DNA from 3 places in the Rhodoferax mekongensis genome. Region 1 is predicted to be linked to each of the others. Evidence: predicted binding sites of a transcription regulator. Region 1 holds the regulator's gene; each other region holds the start of a gene.
The links. Region 1 encodes FNR, which switches genes on or off when oxygen is low (the NO sensors DNR and NnrR bind a similar motif). Its sites were predicted from a motif close to TTGATNNNNATCAA; they were not measured.
Positions count from the first base shown of each region.

Region 1 (2,264 bases):
CGACTCGGGGCTTTGACGGGGCAAGCCGTAAATCAGGTCCACATTAATGGACTCAAATCCGCGGGCCCGTGCCGCGTCGACCAAGGCAAATACCTGCTCGGCAGGCTGCACGCGGTGCACGGCCTTCTGCACTGCGGGGTCAAAGTCTTGCACGCCGAAGCTCAGTCGGTTGAACCCAAGCTCGGCCAAGGTATCCAGGCGCGATGCATCAACCGTGCGGGGATCCACCTCTATGGAATATTCACCGCCGGCGGCAAAGCTGAAGTTGCGGCGCAGCATCGCCATGAGTTCCCGCAGTTCAGCGTCGCTTAAGAAGGTGGGGCTGCCCCCACCCAAGTGCAACTGGCTGACGGACTGTCCCGTTCCCATCAGTTTCGTGTGCAGCTCCACTTCCCGGGTCAGGTAGCGCAAATACGTAGCTGCCTTGTCGTGGTGCTTGGTGATAATCTTGTTGCAAGCGCAGTAGTAGCACAGCGATTCGCAAAATGGGATGTGCACGTAGAGAGACAAGGGCAAGGCCAGCGCAGCAGCCCCGGACCGGCGTTGCTGCAAGGCTTGGGTGTAATCGTCCGCACTGAAAGCCTCGACAAAGCGATCCGCCGTCGGGTACGAGGTGTAACGCGGCCCGGAGACATCAAACCGGGTCAATAGTTGTTCTGATATGGGTGCGGATGCAATGGCTGCGTTCATGAATACTCCAAGCTAGCGCACAGACTGTGACCGAAGCGCCCGCCAAACTCCTTGATTTACATCAAGGAGTTTCAGGATGACCGGGACCATAATTGACTTGCATCAGGGGAACACCATGCTTGAACACGCAATGCCTAACGCCAAGTCTCACGACGCCCACGCTTCTATCGCAATCACTCCGGTTGCGACTGCGGCATTGAACCCCCACACCATCAAAGTGGCTTGCTCCAACTGCAACCTGCGCGAACTGTGCATGCCCTTGGGGTTGAGCGCTGCAGAGCTGGACAAAATCGACGATGTGGTAGCCAGCCGCCGCAAAGTCAAACGCGGAGCAACCCTCTTCCGCAACGGAGAAAAATTCACCAGCCTGTTTGCCATCCGCACCGGTTTCTTCAAAACGTGCGTTGCTTCTGAAGACGGCCGCGACCAGGTGACCGGCTTCCAAATGGCCGGTGAGATCGTAGGGCTCGATGGCATCGTGAACGACCACCACACATGCGATGCCGTGGCTCTAGAAGACGCCGAGGTTTGCGTCATGCCCTTTGACCGCATTGAAGAGCTCTCGCGGGAAGTGAATTCGCTGCAGCGCCATGTCCACAAGATCATGAGCCGCGAAATCGTGCGTGAAAACGGCGTGATGCTGCTTCTGGGCAGCATGCGAGCCGAAGAGCGACTGGCTGCGTTTCTGCTGAACCTGGTTCAGCGCCTGCATGCCCGCGGCTTCTCGCAAAGCGAGTTGGTGTTGCGGATGACCCGCGAAGAGATTGGAAGCTACTTGGGTCTGAAGCTTGAGACCGTGAGCCGTACATTCTCCAAATTCGTGGAAGACGGCATTGTGGAAGTCAAGCAGCGCCATGTGCGCATCTTGAACACAGAGGCCCTGAAGGACATTGTCAACCCCAAGGTCTGCAACTGAGCGGGACTCAAACTCCTAATCGTTGACCTCGGCAGCGCTCATATTGAGCAAGGCGGTCAAGGCGCTGGAGGCCAGCGTCACCCCCCAGAAAACGAAGAACGCCAAGGTGTAAATCCCTTGGCGTGAAAGCGGTAGCGCGCCATCGTGCCAATGCAGATCGTGTGGGTCAATGAATGCAAACACCACGATCTCCAGTACGCCGGCCGCCAGAAAAGCGGGCCAGACGACTGCCATCCATTTACCTGTCGGCATACATCGCTCCTGAAAATCCGCTTTAGCGCGGTGCAGTGTTGGGCACTACCCCTGTCGCTGCATGGTTGCGTGCCTGCATGGCCGGGGCCAGGCTCTCAGGTTTGGCCGCCAAAGACTTGTTGATGTCCAAGCCGGCCTGGTAGTAGTTTTCATCAACGATGGGGTCCATGCCACGCACAGCAATGTAGAAGGTCAGGAAACTCGCCACCACCACGATGAGCGGACCGGAGACTACCAGCCACACATGACCGAACTTCCACCAGGGAGCGGGAGTGTTGGACGAGGTTGTAGGGTTGGACATAAGCAGTCTTTCTTAACGCGGAACAATAAACACGGATTTTTCAGTCACTACGGCAGACACGGGGGCCGATTTCACCGTGAAATGGATGGGGTACGAACCGGGAGC
Region 1 is NZ_CP132507.1:2,162,226-2,164,489, reverse strand. It holds gene hemN (oxygen-independent coproporphyrinogen III oxidase) at 1-690, opposite strand, end outside; gene fnr (fumarate/nitrate reduction transcriptional regulator Fnr) at 887-1,606, shown strand; gene RAN89_RS10455 (hypothetical protein) at 1,622-1,858, opposite strand; gene RAN89_RS10450 (FixH family protein) at 1,881-2,159, opposite strand; gene ccoG (cytochrome c oxidase accessory protein CcoG) at 2,172-2,264, opposite strand, start outside.

Region 2 (2,264 bases), 1.2 Mb from region 1:
GGTCAACAAGATCGACAAAGTTCTCTACACCGCCCACGCCAAGTCCACCGGTGGCCGTGACGGCACAACCCGCACCTCTGACGGCCTGTTGGACCTGAAATTGGCTGTCCCCAAGGAAATGGGCGGCCCCGGCGGCGGCGTGAACCCTGAACAATTGTTCGCCTCTGGCTACAGCGCTTGCTTCATCGGCGCCATGAAGTTTGTGGCTGGCACCCAGAAGATCGCCCTGCCTGCGGACACCAGCATCAACGCGTCGGTGGGCATCGGCCAGATTCCCCAGGGCTTCGGCATTGAAGTGGCGCTGGAAGTCAGCATCCCCGGCATGGACAAAGCTGCTGCAGAAGCCCTGGTTGCCAAGGCTCACGAGGTGTGCCCGTATTCCAACGCCACCCGCGGCAACATCGAAGTGAAGATCACCGTGGTCTAAGAGGAAGGTTCGCAGCGGCGTCTTGGCGCCCTTGCGCTCCTGCCCACACGCCGGCATGCCCTTTAGGGTGTGCCGGTTTTTTCTTTGGGGCCTTCTTCCCGCAGGGTGTGAACTTCATCGCGCAAATGACGCACCTCCAGCCGCAAGGCGTGGATCTCGCGTAGCAACTCACTGTCCACCGCCCGCTCCTCCACTTCCACCAGCATGGCCGCCACGGATGCAGTCACCAGGGACAGCACCGCCAGCCCCATGAGCACCACCACCACGGCAAAGAAGCGCGATGCATGCGTACTGGGCACGATATCTCCGTAGCCCACCGTGGCGGCGGTCGTGAAAGCCAGCCACAGGCCATCGCTGTAAGTCTCCGCCCTGGGCTCCAAAGCCCAAAAGCCCAAACCGCCCAACCCCAGAATCAGCATGCACAGGCCCAATGAATAGATGAGCCCACGGCGACCGATCACGAGTTTGTGCAGTTTGACTTTGCGCATAAAACCACTGTAAGGCCGCCCTGCAGGGCAGACATTGACCTGCATCAATTGGCCAAGCACCTCCATTCTGCAAACTTGCCGTCAGCCCGGCAAGGCATGATGCAGCGATGATGACAAGAACAGAGATGGAGACGGGATGAGATTGGCTTTGTTGTCCGACATTCACGGCAACCTGCAGGCGCTGGACGCCTGCCTGGCGCATGCGCGTGCGCAAAAGACGCAGCGCTTCGCCTTTCTGGGGGACATGGTGGGCTATGGCGCACAACCGGCCGAAGTGGTGGAGCGCATCATGCTGCTCACCGAAGAAGGTGCCATCGTGCTCAAGGGCAACCATGACGACATGGCCGTCAATCCGCCCCCAGTGGCCAAGACGCTGGGTGACAGCACCGCGGACTGGACACACCATCAACTCAACGACAGCCAGCGGGAATGGATGGCCGCCCTGCCCCTCACCCACCACATGGACACTGTGCTACTGGTGCATGCCAGCGTGGAGGCGCCCGAACTCTGGCGCTATGTGTACGACGAGCGCAGTGCCACCGAGAGCCTGAATGCCGCCAGTGCCTTCCCGGATGTGCGGTACGTGTTCGGTGGCCATGTGCACTTGCAAAGCCTGTACTACCGGGGCACGGACGGACTGATGAAGTTCACCCCGCAAGCCGGAGTCGCGGTGCCCGTCCCCAAACACCGGCAGTGGTTGAGCACTGTGGGCTCAGTCGGCCAGCCGCGCGACGGCAACCCGCAAGCCATGTACACCTTGCTTGATACCGAGCGCCAACAACTCACCTACCACCGCGTGCCCTACGACCATGACGCAGCCGCCGCTGCCATACGGCACGCAGGGCTGCCTGAGTTCTTCGCCCAGCGCTTGGAGGAAGGCCGGTGAAACTGCTGGAGCCCGGCGAAATACTGGATGGCTTCCGTATTGAGGCCTGCCTCCACTCGGGCGGCATGGCCCACATTTACCAAGTGGTGTATTCCGATGGCAGGCCGGGTCCGGGTTTTGAGATGGCGATGAAAGTGCCCCGCATGACTGCAGGCGACGGCGCAGAAAACATCGTCAGCTTCGAGGTGGAATGCCAGATCATGCAGGCCCTGAGTGGGCCGCACACGCCCCGATTTGTAGCGGCCGGCGACCTTCTGCACGTGCCCTACCTGGTGATGGAATATGTGCACGGCCGCACGCTGCAGCACTGGCTGGAGGGCCCGCAACCTCTGGACATTGCGGAGATCACCCGCCTCGGAGCAGCAGTGGCGCGGGCGGCCCATGCACTGCACCAGCAGAACACCGTGCACCTGGACCTCAAGCCGGCCAATGTGCTCATCCGCGACGATGGCAGTGCCGTCCT
Region 2 is NZ_CP132507.1:943,641-945,904, reverse strand. It holds gene RAN89_RS04470 (organic hydroperoxide resistance protein) at 1-427, shown strand, start outside; gene RAN89_RS04465 (potassium channel family protein) at 490-915, opposite strand; gene RAN89_RS04460 (metallophosphoesterase family protein) at 1,052-1,801, shown strand; gene RAN89_RS04455 (bifunctional serine/threonine-protein kinase/universal stress protein) at 1,798-2,264, shown strand, end outside.
Region 2: RAN89_RS04465 (potassium channel family protein) is a predicted target of FNR. The motif match lies at 950-963, and genes of this name have one in related genera.

Region 3 (2,264 bases), 610 kb from region 1:
AATCCATCGAAGCCATGGTGGAAGAGGCGTTTGCCCGCTTCGACATCTACGGCGCCCGCGTGGTGCACCGGGTAGGGGTGTTGCAACCCACCGAGGGAGTGGTGCTGGTTGCGGTGACCTCGGCCCATCGCGGGCAGAGTTTTCAGGCCTGCGAATTCATCATGGATTACCTCAAGACCCAGGCGCCGTTCTGGAAAAAAGAGACCACGCCTGAAGGCGCGCACTGGGTGGACGCCCGCGTGAGCGATGACGACGCCCTGGCCCGCTGGGGTATCACGGCGCCTAACGCCTGAGCCGAGGGGCTGGCCGGGTATCAGTTCAGGTACTTGGGCGGCTCTGCGTTGGCAAAAGCGTCCCACTCGGAGGGCTGAGCGTCCGTCTCGATCTCCTGGATGATGGGCAGGGTGGGCTCCAAGCCTTTGGGTGGGTCAATTCCCCAGTCGCTGTTGCGCAGGGCCAGGCCGATCACATGCAGCAGGGCAATCAGGGTGTCGCTGCCCATGTTGATCTCCAGCTGGCGTGACTCTTCAGCTCCGGGCAGTGTTTCCTCAAACCGCACCGAAAGCATGTCCGCGCCCTGCAACTGGATGTGCGCGGTAGTGACCAGCAAGGGCTGGTCGGTGTCACTCAACAGGGGTTGCCGGGATTGAAAAGGCGTATCGAAATCGGCCTGTTGCAAGGATTCCTGCCGCTGGAAAACGTCCACCGCATGTTGCGCCGCCCCGTCATGGCCCGCAGGCGTGGGGTTTGGCAGGGCCAGTTGCTCGGAGGTTTTTGCCAAGTGCGGGTACAAGCCCCGCAGCATCCGGCGGGTCAGCCACAGGCGTTGCTCTTCCCCCTCGGGCGAGTTCATGCGTACCAAAATACGGTCGTGCTCGGCCACGTAGCTGACTTGGAATTGGTGGATCTGCATGGAGGCAATTGGAGAAAACAGGGTGCGCCTCCATTATCGGATGTGTGCAGCTTTGAGCTTCGGATTTGTGCTGGATCAAGGTCTGGGCGTGGGCAGGCTTGAAAACCACCCCCGCAGACCCAAGCTGGGGGTTAATCTCAGAACACACGGGGGTCACACCATGCGAATCGACAAACTCACCACCAAATTCCAGGAAGCGCTGGCCGAAGCCCAGACGTTGGCGCTCACCCATGACAACGCCTTCATTGAGCCGGTCCACGTGCTGGCCGCCATGATCCGCACGGATGACGCGCCCAAGGCCTTGATGAACCGGGCCGGCGTCAACGTAGCGGGCTTGCTGGCTTCGGCCGAGGCGGCTATCAAGCGCCTGCCGCAGGTGCAAGGCCATGAGCAGGTCACCGTGGGGCGCGACATGGTGTCGCTGCTCCAGGCGGCTGAGAAAGAAGCCATCAAGCGTGGCGACCAGTTCATTGCCGGCGAGCTGTTTTTGCTGGCCGTGGCCGACCACAAGGGCGACGCTGGGCAAATGGCCCGCACCAACGGCCTGACCCGCAAGAGCCTGGAGGCCGCCATTGACGCCGTGCGTGGCGGCCAGAAGGTGGACAGTTCGGACGCCGAAGACCAGCGCGAATCCCTCAAGAAATACTGCATCGACCTGACCGAGCGCGCCCGCATGGGCAAGCTGGACCCGGTGATAGGCCGGGACGACGAAATCCGCCGCGCCATCCAGGTGCTCCAGCGCCGCACCAAAAACAACCCGGTGCTGATCGGCGAGCCCGGTGTGGGCAAGACGGCCATCGTCGAAGGCCTGGCCCAGCGCATCGTGGAGGGCGAGGTGCCCGACAGCCTCAAGGGCAAACGTGTGCTTTCGCTGGATATGGCCGCGCTCTTGGCCGGTGCCAAGTTCCGTGGCGAATTTGAAGAACGCTTGAAGAACGTGCTCAAGGACCTGGCCAAAGATGAAGGCCAAACCATTGTGTTCATCGACGAGCTGCACACCATGGTGGGCGCCGGTAAAGGCGAGGGCGCCATGGACGCGGGCAACATGCTCAAGCCCGCGCTGGCGCGTGGCGAACTGCACTGCGTGGGCGCCACCACGCTGGACGAGTACCGCAAATACATCGAGAAGGATGCCGCGCTGGAGCGCCGTTTCCAGAAGATTCTGGTCGGTGAGCCCACGGTGGAAGCCACCATCGCCATCCTGCGCGGCCTGAAAGAACGCTACGAGGTGCACCACGGCGTGGACATTACCGACCCGGCCATCGTGGCTGCGGCCGAGCTGAGCCACCGCTACATCACCGACCGCTTTTTGCCGGACAAGGCCATCGACCTGATTGACGAGGCGGCCTCC
Region 3 is NZ_CP132507.1:2,773,684-2,775,947, reverse strand. It holds gene RAN89_RS13250 (molybdenum cofactor biosynthesis protein MoaE) at 1-293, shown strand, start outside; gene RAN89_RS13245 (hypothetical protein) at 314-913, opposite strand; gene clpB (ATP-dependent chaperone ClpB) at 1,074-2,264, shown strand, end outside.
Region 3: clpB (ATP-dependent chaperone ClpB) is a predicted target of FNR. The motif match lies at 979-992, and genes of this name have one in related genera.